Regions from separate parts of the Margalitia sp. FSL K6-0131 genome, predicted to be linked through region 1. Evidence: riboswitches for the same ligand, from Rfam matches in the RefSeq annotation. Region 1 holds a riboswitch; each other region holds the start of a gene.
What was found. Region 1 has a riboswitch for S-adenosylmethionine ahead of NSQ59_RS02580 (methionine ABC transporter ATP-binding protein). Riboswitches for the same ligand answer to the same signal wherever they lie in the genome.
Positions count from the first base shown of each region.

Region 2: it holds a riboswitch for S-adenosylmethionine, as region 1 does, so the genes downstream of both, NSQ59_RS08045 (methionine ABC transporter ATP-binding protein) here and NSQ59_RS02580 (methionine ABC transporter ATP-binding protein) in region 1, are expected to answer to the same signal.
Region 3: it holds a riboswitch for S-adenosylmethionine, as region 1 does, so the genes downstream of both, NSQ59_RS06895 (O-acetylhomoserine aminocarboxypropyltransferase/cysteine synthase family protein) here and NSQ59_RS02580 (methionine ABC transporter ATP-binding protein) in region 1, are expected to answer to the same signal.

Region 1 is NZ_JBBOZS010000001.1:499,069-503,275, forward strand. Features, by position in the region: gene NSQ59_RS02565 (sensor histidine kinase) at 1-506, shown strand, start outside; gene NSQ59_RS02570 (D-alanyl-D-alanine carboxypeptidase family protein) at 651-1,544, shown strand; gene NSQ59_RS02575 (hypothetical protein) at 1,699-2,097, shown strand; SAM riboswitch class I at 2,179-2,294, shown strand; gene NSQ59_RS02580 (methionine ABC transporter ATP-binding protein) at 2,466-3,482, shown strand; gene NSQ59_RS02585 (methionine ABC transporter permease) at 3,472-4,140, shown strand; gene NSQ59_RS02590 (MetQ/NlpA family ABC transporter substrate-binding protein) at 4,137-4,207, shown strand, end outside.
Region 2 is NZ_JBBOZS010000001.1:1,678,066-1,682,272, forward strand. Features, by position in the region: gene NSQ59_RS08020 (glycosyltransferase family 2 protein) at 1-81, shown strand, start outside; gene NSQ59_RS08025 (arsenate reductase family protein) at 193-549, shown strand; gene gcvH (glycine cleavage system protein GcvH) at 715-1,098, shown strand; gene NSQ59_RS08035 (thioredoxin family protein) at 1,153-1,461, shown strand; gene NSQ59_RS08040 (hypothetical protein) at 1,659-2,018, shown strand; SAM riboswitch class I at 2,112-2,226, shown strand; gene NSQ59_RS08045 (methionine ABC transporter ATP-binding protein) at 2,314-3,333, shown strand; gene NSQ59_RS08050 (methionine ABC transporter permease) at 3,335-4,003, shown strand; gene NSQ59_RS08055 (MetQ/NlpA family ABC transporter substrate-binding protein) at 4,025-4,207, shown strand, end outside.
Region 3 is NZ_JBBOZS010000001.1:1,451,275-1,455,481, reverse strand. Features, by position in the region: gene metX (homoserine O-acetyltransferase MetX) at 1-477, opposite strand, end outside; gene NSQ59_RS06895 (O-acetylhomoserine aminocarboxypropyltransferase/cysteine synthase family protein) at 474-1,775, opposite strand; SAM riboswitch class I at 1,898-2,010, opposite strand; gene NSQ59_RS06890 (trans-sulfuration enzyme family protein) at 2,141-3,280, opposite strand; gene cls (cardiolipin synthase) at 3,532-4,207, opposite strand, start outside.

The DNA.
Region 1 (4,207 bases):
CTCGTGTAAACTTTGGTACCATCCAGCTCGAGTATGCAAGGATTGATTTAGTTCAGCTCTTATCCCAAGTTTCGGCGCAATTTTTGCCGCAGCTGGAAGAACGACAAATGGAAATTCAATTAAAAAGTGAATTTGAGAGTATTTTTATTGAAGCAGATGGAGATAAATTGGTAAGAGTGTTCGAAAATTTAATTTCAAATGGACTGAAATACGGAAAAGAAGGAAAATGCATTGATATAAGGGTTGGAAAAGAAAAAAACATGGTAGTTGCAGAAGTAGTGAATTACGGGAATCCCATACCAGAGGAGGATTTGCCGTTTATATTTGAACGGTTTTATAGGGTGGAAAAATCCCGTTCCATTGATACAGGTGGATCCGGGCTCGGTTTAGCAATCACGAAAAGCATCGTGGAGCTCCACAATGGAACGATTGAGGCAACAAGCAACAAGAATGAAACCAATTTTAAAATTATGCTTCCAATGGAGAGATTGCCGAATAGCAGGTAATCTCTTTCTGTCTTAAAGGATGGCTTTTTTCAAACCTTCACATCATTAGCTTTTTTTAAGCTTTTCTTTAGAAATCCTTACACGGCATTTAAGTAATTTCCGTTAAAGTTAATATGGGAAAATTTTCAGGGGAGTGAAAGGGATTTGAAGAAGATCTTTGTCCTTATAGCGGTCATAGGAGGTATATTTCTATTTCAGCATTTTGATATGGGAAAAAACATGAAGTTGAATTTCATCCATTCCAATTCAGAAAATCTGCCGATCCAAGGGGAAGCAGGAGTGCTGATGGATGAGGATAACGGGAATATTTTATTTGCAAAAAATGAAAATAAACGCCTTTATCCTGCTAGCACCACGAAAATCCTAACTGCGTTGGTTGCGCTTGATAAAGGAAATCTGAATGATCTGGTGCGGGTGGGGGATGAAGTTTCCTTAAGAACTACTGATGAAAGCTCAGCCGGTCTAAAACGAGGTGATGTGATTCCATTAAAGGTTCTTTTGCGAGCAATGCTTCTTCCATCCGGAAATGATGCTGCAAGAACGATTGCTATTTATATCGCCAAGAAAGATAGTGGGAAACCGAATATGAGTCCAGAGGAAGGGATTCACTATTTTGCAGGGTTAATGAACGAGAAGGCGAAGGAAATTGGGGCAACCCACTCGAATTTTGTAAATCCTCATGGGCTTCACGATCCAAATCATTATTCTACTGCAAAGGATTTGGCTATCATTGCAAGAGAGGCAAGAAAAAATCAAGTCTTCCGTGAAATTGTCAGTGAGGAAACCTACAAGGATTCCTTTTTCACCTTTTACAATCGAAACGAACTTGTAAACCGAGGCAGTGACAACTTCTTTCAAGGAGCAGATGGAATTAAAACAGGTTTTACCGATCAGGCGGGACATTGCTTAGTGTCATCCGCGACAAGAGATGGGAAAAACCTTATATCTGTAGTGCTGCATTCAAGCAAGGAAGGGGTTTATAAGGATTCGACTGCCATGCTGAATTATGGATTTCAGCGGGAATATGCGAGTAAATAGATAGAAAAAGGTTAAAAGAACAAGCGGATGTTCTTTTAACCTTTTTTAGTTAATTTTATATAATTTGTAAGTAGTAAATTAAAGTAAATTTAGAATTACGTGAATACTAATGTTATTATATGAATGTTCATAAGCTGTCTTTAGGGGGTGGATTATGTTATTACTTATTGGTGTAGCGGCAGGCATTGTAATATCAGTAATTGGGTCTCTTTTCATTGGAATGATACCTTATTTGTGGTTTCCGGATTTATTTAAGCTATCCATTGTCCAATCTATTTTAGTTTATTTATTCATTACTTTTAAAGTTAAACCGATTATCCCGGGCTCAAAGCTCTGGATATATAGCTTTTTTTCCTCGCTTTTTATTATTCTAATAGGTTTTTTAATTAATGATCGAAATATATTCATAGATCCTAGTTCTTATAATATTGACGATATCATCAAATGGGTGATCATATATTCCATTGGTGGGGCAATAATTGCATCTCCATTAAGCTATGCCATCATTAAGTCAATCTCCCACTTAAAGCAAAAATTATTAATTAAACCGTAAGTTTCAAAAAACTCTTGACTTATTTTAAAAATCGCAATATTATTAGTCTTGCAAGTTCAAAAATTAAATAAAAAACGCTATTACTTATCCAGAGAGGTGGAGGGACTGGCCCGATGAAACCTCGGCAACGGGTTTGCTATTTTTGCAAATACCGTGCTAATTCCTGCAAATCGAGAAATCGATTTGAAAGATAAGAAGTAGAACGGCTTATTATATAAACCCTTCTTCTTATCTTTATATGGATAAGAGGAAGGGTTTTTTGGTTTTTCAAAGGGGAAACTCATGAAAATAGGCCGTCAAATTAATTCTAAAACCAAGTTATCTCATCAGTTTACTTGATTAAAATTCACTTAGGAGGGAATGACAACTTGATTGAAATTAAAAATGTCTCAAAGGTTTATCCAGGGAAGCCGCCGATTCATGCATTAAAAGATATTAATTTGACAATCGATAAAGGATCCATCTTTGGGATCATTGGTTTTTCAGGGGCTGGAAAAAGTACTTTAATCAGATGCCTAAATAGATTGGAAGAACCGACAGAGGGGACAATCCATCTTAATGGATTGGACTTGATGTCATTAAATGAAAAGGAGCTGCGTAAAACCCGCAGGAAAATCGGTATGATTTTTCAGCATTTTAATTTACTTTCTGCTAAAACGGTCTTTGATAACATTGCCATGCCGCTATATTTGGAAGGCAAAAAGAAGAAAGATGTTCAGGCAAAAGTAAAAGAATTGATTGAATTCGTTGGTCTTACTGGGAAAGAAAATGTTTATCCTGGCCATCTGTCTGGCGGGCAAAAGCAGCGTGTCGGTATAGCAAGAGCATTGGTCACCGATCCGGATTTATTGCTTTGTGATGAGGCCACGTCCGCTCTCGATCCTGAAACAACAAAGAATGTTTTGGAGCTTTTGCGCAAAGTAAACAAATCATATAACCTCACGATTGTTTTAATCACTCATGAGATGAGTGTTATTCGAGATTTGTGTGACAAGGTAGCGGTTATTGATAATGGCGAAATCGTAGAGGAAGGGACAGTATATGAAGTATTTACCAATCCACAAAAAACGATTACTCGCAACTTTGTTAATACGGTGTTGCAAAATGAAGTTCCGCCTAGTCTTTCCAAAACACTTTCAAGCGGCAAGTTTTATCGACTTGTCTTCTTGGGTGACAGAGCAGCAAATCCATTATTATCGGAGGTTTCCAAGAAATTTGATATTCACTTAAATATTCTGTACGGGTCCATAACAGAGCTGCAGGATAGACCATATGGAAACTTGTTTGTTGCACTGGAAGGATCACAGGAAGAGAGTAGAAAGGCTATTCAATTTATTTTAGAAAATGGTATAGAGGTGAAGGAGGTTTTACCACATGGAGCTTAATTGGGAGTTTTTCTGGCCGCAGTTTTTGCAGGCGTGCCAAGAAACGTTTCTGACGGTGCTCGGTTCCTTCATTTTTGGAACCATCATCGGATTGCCATTAGGCATTATCTTAGTTGTGACTAGACCGGGGCACATTATGGAAAATAAAGCAGTCTTTACTGTTTTGAATACGATTATCAATATTGTCCGATCCGTTCCGTTCATCATTTTGCTAGTTGCAATTATTCCTTTTACAAGGCTCATAACGGGAACTTCAATCGGAGTAGCAGCCGCAATTGTCCCTTTATCGATTTTTGTTGGACCTTATTTAGCTAGATTAATAGAAAATTCGATGCTGGAGGTAGATAAAGGGGTGCTGGAAACGGCATATGCAATGGGGGCTACGAAATTTCAAATTATCACGAAATTTATCCTTCCTGAAGCCATACCATCTTTAATTCTTTCGTTTACCACTGCGACGATTGGTCTAATCGGATCAACGGCAGCAGCTGGTGCCGTTGGTGCAGGCGGGTTGGGAGACTTAGCAATTACATATGGATATCAACGATTTATCACTATTGTTATTGTGATTACCGTTGTATTGCTTGTCGTTATAGTTCAACTAATTCAAAGTTTAGGAAATTCATGGTCAAGATATGTGAGGAGGAAAAGAGGATGAAAAAGTTTTTTGTTATTTTTGCAGCATTAGTTTTAACCGTTTCTGTATTATCAGCATGTGGATCTAG
Region 2 (4,207 bases), 1.2 Mb from region 1:
GCCTATCAAATGATCATGTCTCCTGTTTCAACCTATGGTTATATACAAGAATTTTTTCAGCTAAAACGCAAATGGGAATAGGATAAAAATCAATAAATTTGCTATTAGCATAGAAGGTAAAATAAAATTTGTGTCGAAATAGTATTATTGCAGCATGATTGTACTATCCATGAGAAAGGAAGTGAAACGCAGATGGCATTGACGTTTTATTGGTATCCTAAATGCGGTACTTGCCGAAAAGCAAAAAAATGGTTAGAGAGTCATAAGCATGAATTGATAGAAATTCATATTGTGGACTCGCCGCCATCTAAAGAGGAATTAAAAAAGCTCTACCATTTAAGTGGATTAGATTTAAAAAAGTTCTTTAATACGAGTGGACAAAAATATCGGGAACTCGGATTAAAAGATAAAATAAAAAGTGCATCAGAAGATGAATTACTTGATATACTTGCTTCTGATGGAATGTTAATGAAGCGGCCACTAGTTACAGATGGGAAAGATGTAACAGTTGGATTCAAGGAAGAAGAATTTGCACAAAAATGGGGATAAGAATGTAGTAAATTCTTGATTTACATACAACTTTTATGTAAATATTAACTTGTTATGTATTAATATCATAAGTCGAATTTCGACTTTAAACGCAAGTTGGGTGAGTACATATTATTATGGGAATTTCACCTGTATTTTTGAACATATTGATGGAGGGATTTTTCAATGAGTTTACCAAGTGAATTACGTTATTCAGAAGAACATGAGTGGGTAAAAGATGAAGGCGGTAATGTTCGCATCGGAATTACAGATTTTGCGCAGTCTGAGCTAGGCGACATCGTTTTCGTGGAGCTTCCTGAGGTAGGAACAGAAGTGCAAGCTGACGAACCATTCGGGAGTGTGGAATCTGTTAAAACAGTATCCGAGCTTTATGCACCAATAAGCGGAAAAGTTGTGGCTGTTAACGAAGATTTAAATGACAGCCCTGAATTTGTAAATGAATCACCATATGAAAAAGCGTGGATGATCGTAGTGGAACCATCTAATAAAGAGGAAATAAGCGAATTATTGACTGCAGAACAATATCAAGAAATGATTAACGAAGATTAATCAAAAACACCTTGGTTCTTCCAAGGTGTTTTTCCATAGATAGGATGATAGAACGTGAACGATTTAACATATGAAGAAATCAGCGAAATGATGGTAATGCAAGATAAAAGTTATACCCTCTATTTATATACTCCTTTATGTGGTACATGCCAGGTTGCGGGTAAGATTCTCAGAATAACAGAAGAACTTTTACCTTCCTTACAAATGTATAAAACAGATTTAAATTACTCTCCACAACTTGCCGAAAAATTTCAAATAGAAAGTGTCCCTTGCCTACTCCTTTTTCAAAACGGAGTATTAAGGGAAAAAATTTATGCATTTCATTCTGTTCCATTCATATTCGAAAAATTAAAAACACTTTAGAACGAATATTACAAATAGGTAGTAATATATCCAAAATATCACATATTTCTTGGGAAATAAGTAGGATAACAGTCGTGATTTGATGATTGTTGTCCTTTTTTGTTTTTAAACGCGAAAATTGCAGATAAATTTTAGGAGGAGATAAGGAGATGTTTAAAGTATTTTACAGTTAAATAACGATTGAATGGGATGATTATATGGAAAGCTGCTTAACAAAATTAAAATATCATTTTTTTGCCCGGAATCACATACAGGCCTTGTTGCCAAATGAACCTCTTACTTTTTGTATATGTATAGAAAAGGAAACTTGGGTCGTTTGGTTTTCTAAAAATGAATTTTCCTTTGAAAAAACGAATCAAGTAGATGAAATAGATACGAAAATGATAATGGGAAAACCAATTGCAATGGATCTATTAAGCGGGAATATTCGATTATCACAATTAAGAAAATATAATCATGTTGTTTACGAGGGTTCATTCCGGCATTTTCTATTGTTAGAATCCGTTTTTTGGTTATGTCGAGATTATGACGAACAAGCGGAAGCGGTTTCTTTTTAGAAATGTATAATTTTCCTTTGACATGTTAATTCTTTGCGTGTTACAATCACTTTCGTAATTATATGAACTTAATTTCAATTGAATAAATGTGTGCTCTTATCAAGAGAGGTGGAGGGATGTGCCCTATGAAACCCGGCAACCATCAGTTCATAACTGAAATGGTGCCAATTCACACAAAACAATCTTGTATTGTTTTGGAAGATGAGAGAAAGGACATCATATTTGCGTGCCTTTCTGCTCATTGCAGAGAGGCATTTTTATTTGGAACATTTCGGGAAAAGAAGGTGGAAATAATTTGATTACGATTCAACAAGTGAGAAAACAATTTAAAACGAAAAATAAAGTGGTCACTGCGGTTGATAATATTGATTTGCAAATCAAGGAAGGGGAAATCTTTGGAGTAATCGGATATTCTGGTGCCGGAAAGAGTACACTTATTCGTATGTTAAATGGATTGGAGCTTCCTACCTCGGGTGTTGTTCGAGTAGCAGGGCAGGAGATTTCCAAAATAAAAGGCAAAGCATTGAGAAAAGCTAGACAAGATATTGCCATGATTTTTCAGCATTTTAATCTATTATGGTCTCGAACCGTGCGTGAAAATATTGCCTTCCCATTAGAAATTGCCCGTGTACCAAAAAAAGTACGTATGAAGAGAGTTGATGAGCTTATTAAGCTTGTCGGGCTTGAGGGTAGAGAAAATGCATATCCATCCCAATTAAGTGGAGGACAAAAGCAAAGAGTAGGGATAGCTCGTGCATTAGCTAATAATCCGAAGGTTCTTCTTTGTGATGAGGCTACTTCAGCGCTTGATCCACAAACTACAGATTCGATTTTAGATTTATTAGTAGACATCAATAAACAATTGGGATTAACCATTGTTTTAATTACACATGAAATGCACGTCATTCGCAAAATATGCCATCGGGTCGCAGTGATGGAAAATGGGAAGATAGTAGAAACAGGACCAGTTCTGGAGGTCTTTAAAAACCCGCAGCAGCAAATTACAAAACGATTTGTTCAGCAAGTATCCGAACAGGAAGATACAAAAGAAGTAGTTTCCCATTTACTGCAAAAGTATCCGGATGGACTCGTAATAAAATTAACCTTTATTGGTGGTTCAACAGAGCAGCCGATTATAACAAATTTAATTAGGGAGTTTCCATTATCCATTAATATCTTGCAAGGGAATATTTCACAAACGCAGAATGGCTCCTATGGAACCTTATTTTTACAAATTGTTGGTCACGAAAAAGAAATGGAGCAAGCAATCCATTATTTGAAAGAACAGCAAGTTGGCGTGGAGGTGATGAAGTAAAATGATGGAGAAATTTTTTCCGGATGTTGAATGGCTATCAATGAAAGAGGCTGTATGGGAAACATTATATATGTCTTTTTGGTCTGTTCTCGCCACTTTCATTTTAGGTATTATTTTAGGACTTTTACTATTTCTTACTGCTAAAGGTCAAGCATGGGAAAATCGATTTATCCATTCGATTATTTCCGCTGTCGTTAATATATTTCGGTCCATACCGTTTATTATCTTAATCGTCCTACTAATCCCTTTTACGAAATTACTTGTAGGAACAATTATTGGAGAAACAGCAGCTTTACCGGCCTTAATTATTGGGGCTGCTCCATTCTATGCTAGGCTTGTGGAAATTGGTCTTCGTGAAATAGACAAAGGTGTCATTGAAGCAGCAAAATCAATGGGTGCCTCAACAGGTACAATTATTTTTAAAGTATTATTACCAGAATCAATGCCCGCTATTGTTTCAGGTATAACGGTCACTGCTATTGCTATTGTCGGTTACACAGCGATGGCCGGAGCAATTGGCGCCGGTGGTTTAGGAAATGTTGCATATATGGACGGTTTTGAAAGAGGCCGAAATGATGTAACTGTATTTGCTACTATTCTAGTTTTAATTATCGTGTTTATCATCCAATTTCTTGGAGATTTTATAACAAAAAAAATAGATAAACGTTAAAAACATCAGGAGGGTTAAGAAATGAAAAAATGGTTAGGTATTTTCATAGCTTCTTTATTAATTGTTTCACTGGCTGCTTGCGGAACGAAAAATTCATCTAGTAATAGCGATACAAAATTAGTTGTGGGTGCATCTAATACACCACATGCTGTCATTTTAGAAAAAGCCAAGCCGATTTTGAAGAAAAAAGGAATTGATTTACAA
Region 3 (4,207 bases), 950 kb from region 1:
CACGAAAAGCTGTTCCATATCATTCGGATACAAGACTCCCCACTCCAACACCTGCATTCCGCCTAATGATCCGCCAATCACCGCTTTCAGCTTTCCAATACCTAGCTGATCCAGTGCCAGGCGTTCTGCCTTAACCATATCGCGGATGGTTATTGCCGGAAATGCTGAGCGATATGTGTCCTGAGTATCAGGATGGATAGATAAAGGTCCTGTCGATCCGTCACAGCCTCCCAAAACATTGAATGTAATGACTTGCCAATGATTCGTATCAATATACTTACCGCTGCCAATGAGCCCGCTCCACCAGCCGGGCTCTCTTTCCGTTCCGATGGAGAACTGGTTTCCTGTCAAGGCATGGCACACCAAGATGACCGGCGCATCCTCAGGTCCACGTCTTTCATACGCGAGTTCAATATTTAAAACCCCGCCATTTTCCAGTTTCATGTTGCCGATACTAACGGTTTGAATTTTTGTCATGAGACCGAAACAGCCGTTGCCTTTAAAATAGCTTGCTCAAGATCTGCAATGATATCTTCTGCTGCTTCTAAACCAACAGATAAACGAATTAATTCTTCCGTTACACCGGTTTGTTTTAAATCTTCCGCACTTAATTGCTGATGGGTAGTAGATGCAGGATGAATAATCAATGATTTTGCATCACCGACATTGGCAACATGTGACCATAGTTGAATATTGTCAATCACTTTGCGTCCTGTTTCTCTTCCGCCTTTGATACCAAAGTTCACGATGGAACCAAAGCCATCTTTGAAATACTTTTTCGCTAATTCATGGGATGGATGACTTTCTAATCCTGTATAGCTTACCCATTCAACTGCAGGGTGACTTTGTAAAAATTGCGCGACCTTTAAAGCATTTTCATTATGTTTCGGAACACGTAAATGTAATGTCTCAAGACCTTGTAAAAATAAAAACGCACTATCTGGACTTAATGCCGGCCCAAAGTCACGAAGCAATTGGACACGAAGCTTTGTAGCAAAAGCGGCTTGTGGGACATCTACTCCGTAACGCAAACCATGGTAGCTTGGGTCTGGATCTTTAAATCCAGGGAATTTATCGCTGTTCCAATCAAACTTTCCGCCATCGACAACAACACCGCCGATTGCTGTACCGTGTCCGCCAATCCATTTGGTTGCTGAGTGTACAACAACATCTGCTCCCCATTTAATCGGGTTTGTTAAGTATGGCGTACCGAAAGTATTATCTACAATCAATGGAATGCCATTTTCATGAGCAACTTTTGAAACGGCTTCAACATCTAATACGTGTAAGCTTGGATTTCCAATAATTTCTGCAAACAATGCTTTTGTTTTTGGAGTGATTGCTTTTCGAAAATTTTCCGGATCATCTGCATCGACAAATTTCACATTAATACCATACTTTGGAAGGGTGACTGCAAATAGATTGTAAGTTCCCCCATAAAGGTTACCAGCTGCTACGATCTCATCCCCTGTACCTGCCAGGTTTAAAATGGAAAAAGCAATCGCTGCTGCTCCAGATGAAAGAGCTACTGCTGCTGTGCCACCTTCTAAAAGGGCTACTCGTTTTTCAAATACATCTACAGTCGGATTTCCAATTCGAGTATAGATGAAACCTTCCTGTTCTAAAGCAAACAATCCTTGAGCATAATCCGTATCTTTGAAAACATAGGAAGTAGTTTTATAAAGGGGAACGGCGCGAGAACCAGTGACTGGATCTGCTTGTTGACCTCCATGAAGTAATAAAGTTTCTGGGCGAAGCTGTTTTTGTTCTGTCATTTTTACATTCCTCCAATTTTTGATTAGGTTTTCATCGAGAAATTTAAAGACAGGGGTGAGGTTCTAAAGAGGAATTAAAAAAGCCCTCTTCATAAGAAGAGGGCTTGTTATGCAGGTTCCTCCCCTTATCTTTCAGATCTCATGGATCTGTAGGAATTAGCACCTTATCAAACTTATGTGTTTGATGGTTGCCGGGCATCACAGGGCCTAGTCCCTCCGCCGCTCTCGATAAGAGTATTCGTTTAGTTTTCATAAAATTTAAAATTGCTTCTAATGTGCATTATAGAAGAGTGATAATTCATAAGTCAATAGTTTTTTTAAAATTTTTTAAATACTCGCTTTTTAATGTGTTGCAAATTCCGCCATTAAAGGGAAGCTTGGATGGCTTGCTCAAATTGTTTAATTATATCGCTTGCACTTTCAATTCCTATTGAGATGCGAACCACTTGTTTATTGATTCCAATTTTATCTTGGAGTTCCGGCGGTAATGCCCGATGAGATGTTCCAAGCGGATAGGAAACAGTTGTTTCAACGCCGGCTAAGGTAGGAACGATTTTTACCCAGCCAAGAGATGAAAAGAATCGGCTAATATCGCAATTTTCCCCTAATTCAATTGTTACTATGGCTCCGTTCCCTTTTTCCGATACATATTCAGGATAGTAAACTTTTTTTACAGAAGGATTTGCATGTAGCGCATGTGCTAACTCTTTAGCATTTAATGCCTGACGTTCCATTCTTAGTGCTAAAGTTTTTAAGCCACGGCATGCAAGCCACGCCTCAAATGGACTTAAATTTGCGCCGAGGTTGACTACTTTTTCACGTGCTTTTTTCACAATGTCAGTGTGTCCCACTAAAACTCCTGCGGTTACATCACTATGGCCGCCTAAATATTTGGTCGCACTATGTACAACAAGGTCGACTCCTTCCAGATATGGCTGCTTTAAATAAGGACTCGCGAAAGTATTGTCTACCATCGTGATAATAGATTTTTCTTTTGCAATTTCGACAAGTTTTCCGATATTCTCCACTCGTAAAAATGGATTGGTTACCGTTTCGGTATAGAGTAGTGTTGTGTTTTTTTGAATGGCGTTTTTCACTTGTGCGCTATTTTCAAATGGAACAAAGGTAGTTTCAATACCGAATTGTTTCAGCTCTTCTTTTAATAGATGATAGGTTCCTCCATAAAGGTCTTCCGCTGCCACAACGTGATCTCCCGCTTTTGCAACAGATAAAATTCCCGCTAGAATGGCAGACAGTCCTGACGAGGTTGCCACTCCAGCTGGTGCACCTTCCAAAGCTGCAACTGCTTGTCCCAGTTCATCCGTATTCGGATTTCCCGTCCGACTGTACAGATAAGGAGATTTTCCTTGGTAGAATCCCTCCAATTCTTCTAAAGACGAGAAAGTAAAAGCCGTTGTTTGATAGATTGGTGTTGTTTTGCTATGGATAGAATTCGTGTTTTTTAATGAATTATGAACCACTTTCGTATCGAATGAAACATCCAATTTCCACACCCCGCATATTAGTAGTTATGGCTCTTTTCATAAACTTTGTTGCTTTCGAAGCGAACACCTAAAAAACATAAAAAGCAACAATCCTTAAAAAATTGCCTATTTAATTAAACAGATTGTACGTCTGGAATGTCTTGATGTCAAAGGATTTTTTTAAAAAAAGGGGGAATGTAAAAGTGGAACATGGATGAAGAGACAGGTCCCTAATCCCAAAAGGCGGGACGAGGGACCTGTGCTCTTTTCCACTATAATATTGGTGACAGTAGGCGGGAAACGGATTCTTTAAAACGTATATACATTGGGCGTTTTCGATAATCCTCCAGGGTGAGTTCCCGAGATTTTTTCATATCCTCTTTGTAAATGTTTTCGAGTTTTTTCGCGATATATTGGCTATATAAAAAGGCATTTACTTCAAAGTTTAAGCGGAAGCTGCGGTTATCAATATTGGCTGTTCCAACGGTTGCAATTTTTCCGTCCACCACAAGCATTTTCGCGTGAATAAACCCATTTTCATAAATATAGACCTTCGCATTTGTTTTCAAAAGCTCTCCAACATTCGAATAGGTTGCCCAGTACACAAACATATGATCCGGCTTATCCGGAATCATCAAGCGCACATCAACACCTGATAAGGCTGCGATTTTTAAGGCATTGAGCAAACTATCATCCGGGATAAAATATGGTGTCTGCATGTAAATATATTTTTTAGCAGAATTGATCATTTTAATATATCCGTTTTTAATTTGCTCCCATTCCGAATCAGGTCCGCTCGAAACGATTTGGACATCAGTATCTCCTGTTGATTCTATATCAGGAAAATATCTTGTTTCATATCGGATTTCCTTTGAGGATGCCTGATTCCAATCAAGAATGAATCGTGTTTGCATTGCATAAACAGCTTTGCCAGAAATTTTCAAATGA